Regions from separate parts of the Arthrobacter sp. 92 genome, predicted to be linked through region 1. Evidence: riboswitches for the same ligand, from Rfam matches in the RefSeq annotation. Region 1 holds a riboswitch; the other holds the start of a gene.
What was found. Region 1 has a riboswitch for S-adenosylmethionine ahead of ACP4XC_RS21585 (DUF1737 domain-containing protein). Riboswitches for the same ligand answer to the same signal wherever they lie in the genome.
Positions count from the first base shown of each region.

Region 2: linked by a shared signal. The riboswitch ahead of ACP4XC_RS03190 (cobalamin-independent methionine synthase II family protein) and the one ahead of ACP4XC_RS21585 (DUF1737 domain-containing protein) in region 1 are both predicted to bind S-adenosylmethionine.

Region 1 covers NZ_CP189863.1:4,623,949-4,631,276, reverse strand. The annotation lists gene ACP4XC_RS21600 (hypothetical protein) at 1-330, shown strand; gene ACP4XC_RS21595 (O-succinylhomoserine sulfhydrylase) at 437-1,645, opposite strand; gene ACP4XC_RS21590 (rhodanese-like domain-containing protein) at 1,646-2,056, opposite strand; gene ACP4XC_RS21585 (DUF1737 domain-containing protein) at 2,053-2,355, opposite strand; SAM riboswitch class IV at 2,390-2,505, opposite strand; gene ACP4XC_RS21580 (EAL domain-containing protein) at 2,896-3,969, shown strand; gene ACP4XC_RS21575 (flotillin family protein) at 4,163-5,596, shown strand; gene ACP4XC_RS21570 (Nramp family divalent metal transporter) at 5,933-7,186, shown strand; gene ACP4XC_RS21565 (aminodeoxychorismate lyase) at 7,238-7,328, opposite strand, start outside.
Region 2 covers NZ_CP189863.1:678,801-686,128, reverse strand. The annotation lists gene ACP4XC_RS03205 (hypothetical protein) at 308-1,105, opposite strand; gene ACP4XC_RS03200 (RNA polymerase sigma factor) at 1,102-1,656, opposite strand; gene ACP4XC_RS03195 (adenylosuccinate synthase) at 2,257-3,546, opposite strand; SAM riboswitch class I at 3,887-4,010, shown strand; gene ACP4XC_RS03190 (cobalamin-independent methionine synthase II family protein) at 4,024-5,238, shown strand; gene ACP4XC_RS03185 (uracil-DNA glycosylase) at 5,414-6,049, shown strand; gene ACP4XC_RS03180 (DUF3151 domain-containing protein) at 6,133-6,558, opposite strand; gene fbaA (class II fructose-bisphosphate aldolase) at 6,561-7,328, opposite strand, start outside.

The DNA.
Region 1 (7,328 bases):
ATGGAAACTGAATATGCCGACGTGGTGGATCATGATGTCACCACCATCACCTGCGTCTGCGGGAACACCGTCAGCAAGGACGGCCTGATCCAGGCCAACTCGCAAGGGATACCCGTGCATATTGACGGCGAGTCACCCGTGCCGGCCGGGCTGGCCCCGTGGCCTGACGACGAGGACGTCTACACCCTGTGCCCTTCGTGCGGCCGGGTGTACCGCGACGCCGTCATCGAAGAAACGGGGACCGCTCCGGTTGCCTTCCGGGTGGACGTGACAGGGGGCCCGGTGGCGGAGGCAATCCGTGTCCACTGGGACGTCGACACCGCGGGCTGATCCGGGAAATCCTGCACTGAGGCACTGAGGCACTGAGGCACTGAGGCACTGAGGGGCTGTTGCCCGGGCCCGTCGCCCGGGGAACCGCCGCCCGGGGGACCGCCGCCTAGATCTGTTTGAGAGCCTGTTGCAGGTCTTCGATGAGGTCGTCCACGTCTTCAAGGCCCACCGAGAGCCGCACCACGCCGTCGCTCAACCCGATGGCCGCGCGGCCCTCCGGGCCCATGGCGCGGTGGGTTGTGGTTGCCGGGTGGGTGATGAGTGACTTCGCGTCACCCAGGTTATTGGAGATGTCGATGATCCGCAGCGCATCCAGCAGCGCGAAGGCGGCCTCTTTGGCCGAGCGCCCGGCGGAGGGAGACAGCTCCAGGGTCAGGACGGTCCCGCCCGCCTTCATCTGCGCCGCCGCGAGTCCGTACTGCGGGTGGGACTTCAGCAGCGGATACTTCACCCAGCTGACCGCGGGCTGTTCCTCGAGCCATTCCGCCAGCCGCAGGGCCGAGGCGGACGAGTGGTTCACGCGCAGGGCCATGGTTTCCAGGCCTTTGGTGAGCACCCAGGCATTGAATGCGGACAGCGCCGGGCCGGTGTGCCGCATCAGCTGTTTGACGGGGCCGTCGATGAATTCCTTCGTGCCCAGAATGGCCCCGCCCAGGACCCGGCCCTGGCCGTCGATGTGCTTGGTCCCGGAGTACACAATCACGTCCGCGCCAAGATCGCCGCAGCGCTGGAGCAGCGGGGTGGCGAAAACGTTGTCCACCACCACGGTGGCACCGGCGGCGTGCGCCAGTTCGCTGACGGCGGCAATGTCCACGATCTCCTGCATCGGGTTCGACGGGGATTCGAAGAACACCGCCGTGGTGGGCCGGGACAGAGCCTCGCGCCACTGTTCAAGATCCGGTCCGTCCACAAAGACCGTCTCCACGCCCCAGCGGGGCAGGATCTCGTTCAGGATCACAAAGCAGGAACCAAACAGCGAGCGGGCCGCCACCACGCGGTCGCCCGCGGCCAGCAGGGCGCCCAGGGCGGTGAAGACGGCGGACATGCCCGACGCCGTCGCAAAGCACGCCTCGGTGCCTTCGAGCAGCCGCAGGCGTTCCTGGAACGTTGCCACGGAGGGATTCCCGTAGCGCGAATACACGAACCGTTCATCCTCGCCGGTGAAGGCACGCTCGGCTGCGGCCGCGGATTCGTAGACAAATCCGGAGTTGAGGAAGATCGGCTCGGCCGTTTCCTGAAAGTTGGTGCGGTCAAGGCCGCCGCGGACTGCCTGGGTGTCGGGGCTCCAGCTGGCGGCGTCGGGGTTGAAGGTCACTTAGTTCTTTCCGAGATTGGTGGGCAGGCCGCGGTTCTTCCAGCCGTTGACGGTGCGCTCGCCGTAACGGTCCGGTTCGCCTTCGAAGCCTTCCAGGACGTTGTAGGCCGTGTAGCCGGCCTGGGTGGCCGCGATCGCCGCCGCGATGGACCGTGCGCCGGACCGGCACAGGAACACCAGTTCGACGGCGGTGTCCTCAGGAGCCTGCTGTTTCAGCTGCTCGACGAAATCCGGGTTGGGGATGCCGCCCGGGAAGACCCACTGGATGAAAAGGGGATCATTGTCGGTGGCCTTGGTGTCCGGTATCCCGATATGGGCCCACTCTCCCTCGGTGCGGACGTCCACGAGGACGGCGCCTTGCTCCAGCTTGGCCCAGGCATCGTGAGGGCTGAGGTCTCCTGCGTAGCTCACGCGTGGCCCTCGAATCCTTCGTCCGGGAATTCGCCGTCGAAATCCAGCTCGTCAACAGCAGTGGCAACGGCGGCGTCCGCGGTGGCCACAGCGGCGGGCAGAATGACGGCCTGGGCAACGATCACGCTGGTGCCGTTGAACGTGGCGGCCGGGCTTCCGTGGAGCACATAGCCGTCGGCCAGCGCCTCGGAGATGCGCTCGCAGAAGGTGCGGTCGTCCGGGCCCGTGATGAGGCGATAGGCCAGTTTTTCCTGGGCGGGTTGTTGCTGACCGGCAGCAGGCTCAACGGCCGGGCTCAGATTGACGGGGGCATCAGACACAACAGATCTCCTTCTCTCACGCTTGCAACTCGAATGGGTCGATATGCCGAGTATTCACCTGAGGCACCCCGCCGCGAAAGGGAGGGTTGCCGACCGGCCAGTCAGGGCTTGGCACCGGTTCTCATTACTCCCCAAAAACGTAACACTTACAAGGACGGCCCGCACCGCCGTCGTCGTCATGTTCCGTAACGGCACGCGTCCAACGGCACGGAACACTGGCACAGGTCTTTCCTGATTCACCCGGGCATACAGAGTGAAACTCGCGTGCACAGATTACGACTCGATCACCAATAGCGATCACTACAGACAGAGAGCCCAGTCTCGTTGTACGCTTTTGAAACGTTCGCGGTTACTGCATCCTCGAATCAGTGTGCGGCAGCCATGGACGGGTCCCGGGCTCAGCCGGGACCAGCACTTATAAAGGAATAACCAATGTCAATGGATGAGACTTCTTTTCCAGCATTGACCGACGGAGAGCTGACAGCGGAATGGGGAACCCAGTCAATCCCGCCTTCGGACGTGAGTAGTCCTGCGATCCGTGGACAGGCATGGGACATTATCGAGTCGGTCCTGGACGATCCCTCTCCGCAGAGCGAGTGGGCGCGGGAACGGCTACGGACCCGCATGGCCACGCATCCGGGACGCCCCGAGCGCGCGTTGCTCGAACACCTGATCGCCACCAGGGCCGCAACGGATGATCACGCGCCCGGGGCCTCCGGTCCTGAGGCCCAGGGAATTGACGTGCCGCCAGCGGCCCTTCTCACTCCGATTCTGCCGCCGCCTGAGGCGGACACCGGGAACCCGGTTCTGTTCACGCGGCGCAGCAGGAAGAAGATCGAGGCGATCCTGGGTGACAGGATGCTCCTGACGGCATTCCAGCCGATCTGCGAACTCGCCACCGGAAGCGTTGTGGGCGTCGAGGCGCTCACACGTTTTGTGAGCGACGACGGCGCAAGCGCTGATCACTGGTTCAACGAGGCCGCGGCAGTCGGGTTGGGCGCCGATCTCGAGTTCGCGGCCCTGCAGGCGGCGCTCGCCGCTGCGGAAAAACTTCCCTCGCATCTCTATGTGGACCTGAACTTGTCGCCGGCAACGTGCCTGGACCCGCGGCTCCGCGCCTTCGTGGAGCAATCCGAGTTGGCCCTCGACCGGATCGTCATCGAATTGACCGAGCGGCTCGCTGAAGACGAGTACGCCCCCCTGGTGGAGGCACTGGCGCCCCTCCGATTGCGCGGACTGCGGGTGGCCGTGGACGGCGCGGGGGCCGGTTTCGGCTCGATGCGCCAGGTGAAGCTGCTGAGCCCGGATATCGTGAAGCTCGACCGGGGCCTGATATCAGGCATCGACCGGGCTGCCGGCCAGCAAACAGTCGGTGCCGCGATGGTGGAATTTGCCCGGCAGATCGATGCTGACCTGGTGGCCGAAGGAATTGAAACAGAGGCCGAACTCGCCACAGTCACCCGCCTGGGAATGACCGCAGGCCAGGGATATCTGTTGGGCCGCCCGTCGGTTCAACCGCTGGAATGGGCGCACTGGCGTGTGGCAGCCGAACAGGAATCGTCCCGCTCGCAGCCCTCCCATCAGACCACCTAGGTCTGTTCAGCCGCTTGAGCTGCCTTCCCGGGCGCACTCCGCTCCGGAAGGCAGCTGGTCCGGGCGAAAATAAATCTCATCCAGTTACTGGACTTTCCGGCGGGGACCCAACGACACTGGCTACAAGAGCTGGCTGCACGCTGCCGAACCCGCATGCCGGCGGCTCCGCGAATCCCGTCGAAAGGGCCCTGTGATGCCGGACTTGTCAGCGTTCTTCCCCCTGATTGCCGCCATCCTCGGGGCCGTTGTCGTCATCGCTTTCATCTGGGTGGCCGTAAAACTGATGTGGAAAGTCGCTGAGCCCAACGAGGCGCTCATCATCTCCGGATTGACGCGGGGGACCCTGGAGACCAGGGAGGGCATGGACTTCAAGATCGTCACAGGCAAGGGCGCGCTGGTGATTCCCGGGCTCCAGACGGTCCGGCCCTTGTCCCTGACCCTGAATGAAACGGAACTCAAGGTTTCCTGCGTGACGTCGCAGGGCATCCAGGTGATTGTCGAAGGCGTGGTCATCTACAAAATCGGAGACGCCCCGCCCTTCATCGCCAATGCGGCGCGACGCTTTCTGGGGCAGCAGCCCAAAATGCAGAGCCAGGTTTACAACGTCTTTGAGGGCCACCTGCGTTCGATTATCGGCAGCATGACAGTTGAGGAAATCATCAGGGAGCGCGACAAGCTCGGTTCCCAGGTCCGCAGCGCCAGTGGCGTGGAAATGGAGAAGCTCGGCCTGGTGGTGGATTCACTGCAGATCAAGGACCTCCAGGATCCCACCGGTTACATCCAGAACATTGCCAAGCCGCACATCGCCCAGGTGAAGATGGAGGCCCGGATCGCCGAGGCAACCAGAAACCGCGAGGCGGCGGAAAAGGAAGCAGAAGCGGCGGCCCTGATCGCGGATGCCCAGAGCGTCTCCGCGATTCGGCAATCCGTGGCCCAGGCGAATGCCGAAAGGGCACGGGCGAATGCCTCCCAGGCCGGCCCCCTGGCGGAGGCGACGGCGCGTCAACAGGTGGTGGTTCAGGAGACGGAAGTAGCCAAGCTCGAGGCGGACCGCGAGGAACAAAAGCTGCAGACCACCGTCCGCAAGCCTGCGGACGCAAAGGCCTACGCCAAGCGCACCGACGCCGAAGGCCAGAAGGCCGCAGACATCAGCGCCGCCGAAGCGCTCGCCCGCCGCACTGAGCTTGAGGCGCAAGTCAACGCCAGGCGGACCGAACTCCAAGCGCAGGCCAACGCAACAGCCGCGGCGGCCGCGGCTGGCGCCACCAAAGTCACCGGCGAGGCCGAAGCCGCGGCCACCCGGGCACGCGGTGATGCTGCGGCGTCGGCGATCAGGGCGAAGGCCCTGGCCGAGGCCGAGGGCATCAAGGCCCGGGCCGAGGCGCTCGGGACCAACCAGGACGCCGTCATTTCGCAGCAGCTCGCCGAGAACATGCCCGCCATCATCGCCGCGGCGGCCGAACCGTTCTCCCATGTGGGCCAGATGACCGTGTTGAACGGCGGCGAAGGTGTCAACAAGATGCTCGGCGGGATCCTCGCCCAAGTAGGTGACTATCTTCCTGCCTTGTCCTCGGCGCTGAGGAACAGCCGGGAAGGCAAGCGCCCCGCGAAAGCTCCAGATGCATAGAGATGTTGATCGGAGCCTTACCGGCAAGATCGGCAGGGTCACAGGACTCATCGGCCCAGGGACCATCGGCGAGGTTATGCTGCCGTTCCGCGGTGGAACAAGTGCGTTCCATGCCCATCCTTTTGATAAGACAAGTGTGTTTCCGGTGGGCGATATGGTTCTGGTCATCTACTTCGAGCCACCCCAAACGGTCTACGTTGACGCATTGCCCGACTTTCTCAAAGCGCAACCGTGACTCCTCGGAAGATGGAAGCGGCCTGCCGAAATAACACTTTTCGGTATACCTAAATTTGAGCTATCCTCGTTTATAGGCCCCCAAAGACGAGGAATGAACGAATGGCTACTTCCACCCTCACGGAACGCCAGGCTGCGAGCCCCCGGTGGCGATCCCGGCTGCTCCTCATGGGCCCCGCCTTTGTGGCCGCCATTGCCTACGTTGATCCGGGAAACGTGGCGGCCAACCTGACTGCGGGCGCGAGCTTCGGATACCTGCTCGTCTGGGTCCTGGTGGTGGCCAATGCCATGGCCGTCCTCGTTCAATACCAGTCGGCCAAGCTGGGGTTGGCCACCGGACAAAGCCTGCCCGAGATCCTGGGCCAGCGCCTTGGCACCCGCAGCCGCCGGCTCTACTGGGTGCAGGCCGAAGTGGTGGCCGGTGCCACGGACATGGCGGAAGTCATCGGCGGCGCCGTGGCCCTGAACCTGTTGTTCGGCCTTCCGCTGCTGGCCGGGGGAATCGTCATCGGCCTGGCGTCGATGCTGCTGCTGGCCCTCCAGTCACACCGCGGCCAGAAGTCCTTCGAATACGCCATCCTCATCCTGCTCGGAGTCATCGCCGTTGGATTCGTGTCCGGCCTCTTCGTCAATCCCCCCGAGGCGGGAAGCGTCCTCACCGGACTCGTGCCGCGCTTCGAGGGCACCGATACGGTACTGCTCGCCGCAAGCATGCTCGGCGCCACCGTGATGCCGCATGCCATCTACCTGCACTCGGCCCTGGCTCGGGACCGGCACGGCTTCTCCCCTGATCCAGCCGTGCGGAGCAGGCTCATCCGGGCAACCCGGGTGGACGTGGCGGGAGCCCTGCTGCTGGCCGGGGTGGTCAACATCGCCATGCTCCTGCTGGCCGCATCGAGCCTGCGGGGCATCGAGGGAACCGACACGATCGCGGGCGCGCACGCCGCCGTGACGTCCGCACTGGGCCCGGTGATCGGAGTGGTGTTCGCCATCGGCCTGCTGGCGTCCGGGCTGGCCTCCACCTCGGTGGGCTGCTACGCCGGCGCCACCATCATGGGCGGCCTGCTCAAGTTCAAGGTGCCGCTCATGACGCGCCGCGTGCTCACCCTTATCCCGGCCCTGGCCGTTCTCGGTGGAGGAATTGAACCGACTCTCGCCCTGGTCCTCAGCCAGGTCCTGCTCAGCTTCGGGATTCCCTTCGCCTTGATTCCGCTGATCCGGCTTACCGGCAAGCGCGAGGTGATGGGCATCCACATGGATTCCCGGCCCCTCAAGATCGCCGGGTGGGCCAGCGCAACGCTTATCGTGGGCCTCAACTGCGTGCTCATAGTGCTCACGCTGGCGGGCCACTCCTGATCTGCAAGCAAGGGCGCGGGCTACCCTAACCAGCCTTAACCGCAACCCCGACTATTCGATAGTGGCGAACAGTTCGTTGAGTTCGGCTGTCAGTTGCTTGCGCAGTGCCGGCGTTCCGATTTCCCTGCCGTCGATGTGGTTG
Region 2 (7,328 bases), 760 kb from region 1:
GGGTTCCGCAAACGCGCACTCCATGCAGGCGCAGGCGTTCCGGAAGACATGGTCGGGACATCCAGGACATCCAGGACATCCTGCGGGACCCGGACGAGGCCTGGACGTCGCATCGGAGGCGTCAGCCTTGGATGCGCTCTAAGCCGACACCTGCACGATCGGAGCGGACTGATGGCTCTTGACGGGAGAAACCGGACCGGCCGTCCCCTCGGCAGGTCTTGGCCTGACAGCAGCGGCCTGCAAAACAGCGGCCTGCAAGACAGCGGCCCGCAGGCACCTGCCGGGGGTCAGCTGTCAGGGTCAGGGATCAGGGGCGGAAGTTTCCCAACCAGCTGTTGAGCGAATCCACGGCGGACGCGGAAGACCCGCTGACTGTCCGGGTCTTTTCCGTGGCGGGCAAATGCAGTTTTTTGAGCGTCGCGCCGGAACCCAGGATATCTCCGCCGCCGGATTCCCCGGCGGGGTCCAGCCCGACAGGCTTCGAAGATCCGCCTTGGCTGGCGTTGCCGCTCCCGGAATGCTGGCCGTCGCTCGACTTGCCGGCATCGCCCGGGTCGGAGGCGGGACCACGACCGTGCTCTTCCAACGCCGGGGCCGGCTCCGGGGTGACCGGAACCGAGTACTCGCCGCCCTCCAGCTTTGCCGGCGCCGCGGACCCGGAGGCCGGCAGCCCCGGATCGCCAGCATCGGAAGCTGCGCCGGTGGCTGACTCTTGGGGCTCTCCAGCGGTGGGGACCACGGGCACACCGGCGATACTCCAGCCGGGGGTCCAGTCCAGGGTCAGCTGCTGCACCGAACGCAATCCCTGACCCTCCCCGGGGCGAGGACTGGTGGCGGCCACCCCGCTGACGCCGAGCCCCATGCCGGCAAGGACGGCAAGTCCGATCACGGCGGGACGGTGCTTGCGCAACCAGCGCTGACGGGTGAGGTCATTGTGCGGCCCGGCGAGCATGGCCGCGAGTTCCGGTCCGGGCGCCGGGACCGCGAGTTGGCCGAGCGAGGCCAGCGCGGTGAGGGCAGCCCGGAGTTCGACGGCGTCCGAGTGACCGGCGTCGAACAGAAGCTGCTCAATGGTTCCGCCGGAAAAGTCATGTCTGGTTGTCATGGCGCCACGTAATCCTTTACGGCCGAATGTTCACGGAGTCTGTCCAAAGCACGTCGCTGAAGCTGTTTGACTGCTCCGGCGCTTTTCCCCATGATTTCGGCGACTTGCTCTACGGTGAGATCCGCGATAATCCGCAGGGTGAGAACCTCTTTCTGGTCCTCGCCCAAGACGTCCAACAACTGCAGCACTTCCCCGGGAGCAACGAGCAACATTGCTGCCGTCTCCGCTGAGGAGGACTCACGGCGGTCCAGTTCGGGTTCGAAGGACTGCCGGACGGGTGCCCGCCGCTGCCTGCGGTGGTCGTCCACCATCCGCGCGTGCGCCACCGAGAAAACGAACGTCCGCAGCCCGCTGACGCCACCGCTGATGCTGTCTATTCGGGGCAGGACTGCGAGGAAGACATCCTGCATTGTTGCCTCCGGATCCTCGACTCCGCGGGCTGTCAGATACCCCAATACCTGGGATGCGTAACTCCGGTACACCAGACTGAACAACTCGCCCTCGCGGCCCTTGAGGGCCCGCAGGGAGTCATCGGTCAGTGCATGGGTCACGGACGTGGAACCTTCATTCAGGGGAGGGTGGCTACATTAGTGTAGCCATCAGGCGGACGCCGGATGCGTCCCGCCCGCAAGCCTCCCCGGCTATCGGGGCGGAGGGCATTGGCTCGGCCCCGCGCTCCCAGGCCGGCTTCTTGCTGAACCGGCTCCGGACAGAAAAGAGCCGGGTTGGAACATGATGGGGGACACATCCAACCCGGCGCCTTTTGTCTCAGTTAAGCGCCGCAAAGAGCCGGGCTGGAACATGATGGGGGACACATCCAGCCCGGCGCTTTTTGTCGCAGTCAAGCCCCGGGTTCAAATCTGATGGGGGACAAATTCGAACCTGGCGCTTTCATAGTGGTAATCGTCCGGGGGGCCGGTGGGGTTACGCGAAATCCAAAAAACTTAAAATTCTTTTTCGGCCCGGTCAGGGGACCCCGGCGAGAAGGTGGCTGATGACGCCACCGTCCCCTACTCCGGGCCGCCCGTTGCGGGATTCAACGGGATTGATGGGCGGCTAAACAGAGGGAAATACTGTGGAAGGCAAAACGGCGGGCCGCCCTTCCGGGTGACCCGCCATGGTTCGTGCTGCCGTTGGAGCTTCGGTGACGTTTAGTCGTTGATGAGGTCGTTGACCACGATGGTCTGGTCGCGGTCCGGGCCGACGCCGATTGCCGAGAACCGCGTGCCGGAGAGCTTCTCCAGGGCCAGCACGTAGTTCCGGGCGTTTTCCGGCAGGTCGTCCATGGCGCGGGCGCCGGTGATGTCCTCGGTCCAGCCTTCGAAGTACTCGAAGATGGGCTTGGCGTGGTGGAACTCGGTCTGGGTCATCGGCATTTCGTCGTGCCGCACGCCGTCCACGTCGTAGGCCACGCAGACCGGGATCTGCTCGATGCCGGTGAGGACGTCCAGCTTGGTGACGAAGTAGTCCGTGAAGCCGTTGACGCGGGAGGCATGGCGCGCCAGGACGGCGTCGTACCAGCCGCAGCGGCGCGGCCGGCCGGTGTTGACGCCGAACTCCCCGCCGGTCTTCTGCAGGTACATGCCCATCTCGTCGAACAGTTCCGTGGGGAAGGGACCTGCGCCCACGCGGGTGGTGTACGCCTTGATGATGCCGATGGAGCGGGAGATGCGGGTGGGTCCGATGCCGGATCCCACAGAGGCGCCGCCCGCGGTCGGGTTGGATGACGTGACGAAGGGGTAGGTGCCGTGGTCGACGTCGAGGAACGTGGCCTGGCCGCCCTCCATGAGGACCACTTTGCCCTCGTCCAGGGCCGTGTTCAGGACGAAGGTGCTGTCGATGACCAGCGGGCGGAGGCGTTCGGCGAAGGACAGGAAGTACTCCACGATCTCATCCACCTCGATGTCGCGGCGGTTGTAGACCTTGACCAGGAGCTCGTTCTTCTGGCGCAGCGATCCTTCAACCTTCTGGCGCAGGATCGAGGCGTCGAAGACGTCCTGGACGCGGATGCCGAGGCGGGCCACCTTGTCCATATACGCCGGGCCGATGCCGCGACCGGTGGTGCCGATGGCACGGCTGCCCAGGAACCGCTCGGTGACCTTGTCCAGGACCTGGTGGTAGGGCGCCACGAGATGGGCGTTGGCGGAGACGCGCAGCTTAGAGGTGTCGGCGCCGCGGGCTTCGAGGCCGTCGATCTCCTGGAACAGGGCCTCAAGGTTCACCACGCAGCCATTACCGATGATCGGAACCGCGTTGGGGCTCAGGATGCCGGCAGGAAGGAGCTTGAGCTCATACTTCTCACCGCCTACGACGACGGTGTGCCCGGCGTTGTTGCCGCCGTTGGGCTTGACCACGTAGTCGACGCGGTGGCCGAGCAGGTCAGTGGCTTTACCTTTGCCTTCGTCGCCCCATTGGGCTCCGACGATCACGATTGCTGGCATGGGATCCTCCCCCATTCGTTCGGGCCGGACTCCGTGTGATCCACCAGGTGGTCAACGCAGCTCAGCGCCGTTCATGAGAATGCCCCGAATTCCACTGCCATGCCGTGACCGGTCAGCTGACCGGCAGGCACAGCCCAAGAGTTTCGGGGCTCTTACCACCCAAGTTTAGCCGATCCGGCGGCGGGGGCCGCTATGGAGAGCCGACAGGCGGTCCGCGGCGCCGGGCGTTGCTGAGGCCGGCGGCCTGAGGCAGCGGGCCGCCCCGGGCCCGCCGGGACAATCCCCCGACACAATACTGCCCCGATTTGCGGAACCGTCGCCGGATGGAATTAAGTGAGAGTGCCCATCCGGAGCGGCCGAGAGACCTGGATCGTTGACGCCGCAGCAACCTTGTCCCCAAAACGGAACCCTGAAAACGGGACGCCGCGGCCCGGCAAAGGTGCTACAGCCAGGACCGATGGAAAGGAACCATCCGCCATGTCCGTAAACACCGATCACATCCGCGTCACCCACGCAGGTTCGTTGCCGCGCACGCCCGAACTCATCTCCGCCAACGAGGCCAAGGAAGCGGGCGGGCTCACCCCCGAGTTCCGCGAGCTGCTGGAGGCCTCGGTGGTGGACGTTGTCCAGCGCCAGAAGGACCTTGGCATCGATATCCCCAACGACGGCGAATACGGCCACACCATGTCCAGTTCCGTGGACTACGGCGCCTGGTGGAACTACTCCTTCGCCCGCCTTGGAGGCCTCGAGCCCACGGACGTGGACCGTTGGGCCGATGCCAAGGTCAGCCGCTCCACGCCCGGGAACATCGTGCTCACCTCCTTCCCCGACCGCCGGGACCGGCAGAAGTTCAACGACGCCTACAACGATCCGTCGTCGGGCATCCTCGCCCACCGCAAAAGTGTCTCCCAGCCGAAGATCGCCGGTCCGCTCACCTACACGGGGCAGGGCCTCGTGGGCTCGGACATCGCCAACCTCAAGACCGGGCTTGCCTCAGCCGGGCTGGCGGAGGGGTTCGTGGCCTCGCTCTCCCCAGGGTCCTGCGCCCGGGTGGCCAACGAGTACTACACGACCGACGAGGAGCTTCTCTACGCCTGCGCCGACGCCATGCGCGAAGAGTACAAGGCCATCATCGACGCCGGCCTGACAGTGCAGCTGGATGATCCTTCGCTGGCCGAGAGCTGGGACCAGATCAACCCCGAGCCGAGCCTGGCGGACTATCTCAAGTTCATCCAGCTTCGCGTGGAGGCCACCAACTGGGCGCTGCGCGACCTGCCGGCGGAACAGGTCCGGCTGCACGTCTGCTGGGGCTCCTGGCACGGCCCGCACACCACGGACATACCGTTCGCGGACATCATCGGCTCCGTGATGCAGGTCAATGCCGGGGCGTACTCCTTCGAGGCCGCCAACGTCCGGCATGAGCACGAATGGCGGGTCTGGGAGGACACCAAGCTTCCCGAGGGCAAAGTGATCATTCCCGGGGTGGTCTCACACGCCACCAACGTGGTGGAGCATCCGGATCTGGTGGCGGACAGGATCGTCAGGTTTGCCGATCTGGTGGGTCGCGAGAACGTCATTGCGTCCACGGACTGCGGGCTCGGGGGCCGGGTGCACCCGCAGATCGCGTTCGCCAAGCTTGAGGCCCTCGGGGAAGGCGCGCGCCGCGCCACCACGCGCCTTTGGCGGGGATAGCGGCGCCTGCAGGGTCCCCCGGGGCCACATTTCGCGGGGCTTGCTAAACTGGTAGAGACCGGTCAGGCAATCGGTCCACACCACATTTCAAACCACGCCGTACCCGAGCATGCCCACAGCACGCCCCGGTATGGTGCGGCAGCGTCACCGATCCCCGCAGGAGACACAGCAATACATGACAGCACTGGCTACTGAATCTTTCCGCGAGCAGCTTCTAGGCCGCCGCTATGAACCCAACGTCGCAGCTGTCAATGAGCTGTGTGACACTCTCCAAAGTGGCAAGCCCGACACCGTGGTCCCCTACGTGGACCCCATGCACGACGTCGACGAGTGCCGCATCATCAGCCTGTACTCCAACATCGGGACGGTCGACGAGTCCGGTTTCATCACCGCCGGCGACGACGAGGCGGCCACCCGCATGCTGGGGGTTCAGTGGAAGCTGGGCCTCCGCCCGGAATTCGTCATGCCGTGGAACGTCCACCCCTGGCACGTCCCCGGCGAGCCCAATGGCAAGTTCACTCCGGACCAGATCTCGGCCGGACTCAAGCCTCTCCTGAAGTTCCTTGCCCTGGTGCCCCGCGCCTCGGTCATCGTTGCCCACGGCACCGAGGCCAACCGCCTGGCGGGACTGCTCCTGAAGACTGAGGTGCCCCTCCTGTGGCGCCGCGGGCTGAAGACATACAAGGTGCGCTCCCTCAGCGGCCGCGCGTTCGCCGGCACCCCTGCACGGCAGCAGCAGTACCTGGACGAAATGCACGTGGTGTACGCCGACGCCATGGCCCGCACCGGCCTGACGAAGCCGGTCAGCTAGCCCCGGAAAGTGCGACGGCGGGCGGTCACCTTCTCTTGAAGGTGGCCGCCCGCCGTCGTACGTAAAGGCGTACTTACGCCTGCCTAGCCTTGCGCTTCGATGGCTGCCTTGGCTGTCGGATCGGAGTCGTTGAGGAATTTCTCAATGCGCTCCGGTTCCTCGGCCTCGCCGATCGCCGCCGAAGCGCGCCCCAGCGAATACAGCGCGCGCAGGAACCCACGGTTCGGCTCGTGCTCCCAGGGGATGGGGCCAACACCGCGCCAGCCGTTGCGGCGCAGGGAGTCCAGGCCGCGGTGGTAGCCCACGCGGGCATACGCATAGGAATCGATGGTGCGCCCCTCGTTCCACGCCTCCTCGGCCAGGATGGCCCACAGAAGCGAGGACGTGGGGTTCTTGGCCACCAGGTCCATTGCCTCCTGGCCGAGCGCGAGGTGCTGGTACACCTCGGTCTCGGGCGGCAGGAGTGTGGCTTCGGGGCCCATCAGGTTCTTGCGGAACTCGTCGGACATTATTAGAACGTCTTGCCGAGCGAGCCGAGCTGCTTGGCCGCTTCCACCACGCGGGCCGCGAGGCCGGCCTCGGCGGAGGCGCCCCAGACGCGGGGGTCGTAGAGCTTCTTATTGCCAACCTCGCCGTCGACCTTCAGGACGCCGTCGTAGTTCTTGAACATGTGGTCCACCACCGGACGCGTGTAGGCGTACTGGGTGTCGGTGTCGATGTTCATCTTGATCACGCCATAGGAGACGGCATCCGCGATTTCCTGGTCCGAGGAACCGGAGCCGCCGTGGAAGACCAGGTCAAAGGGGTTGTCCTTGCCGATCTTGGCGCCCACCTGGGCCTGGATGTCCTTGAGGATCTCCGGGCGCAGCTTCACGCCACCCGGCTTGTACACACCATGCACGTTGCCGAAGGTCAGGGCGGTGATGTAGCGGCCGTTTTCGCCGGAGCCGAGGGCGTCGATGGTGGCAAGGGCGTCTTCAACGGTGGTGTAGAGCTTCTCGTTGATGGCGTTCTCGACGCCGTCCTCCTCGCCGCCGACCGTGCCGATCTCAACTTCGAGGATCATCTTTGCCGCCGCGGTGCGCTCGAGCAGTTCGCGGGCGATGCGCAGGTTTTCCTGCAGGGTCTCGGCGGAGCCGTCCCACATGTGCGAGTTGAACAGCGGGTTGCGGCCGGCCTTGACCTCAGCCTCGGATGCGGCGAGCAGGGGCAGCACGAAACCGTCGAGCTTGTCCTTGGGGCAGTGGTCAGTGTGCAGGGCCACGTTGACGCCGTAGTT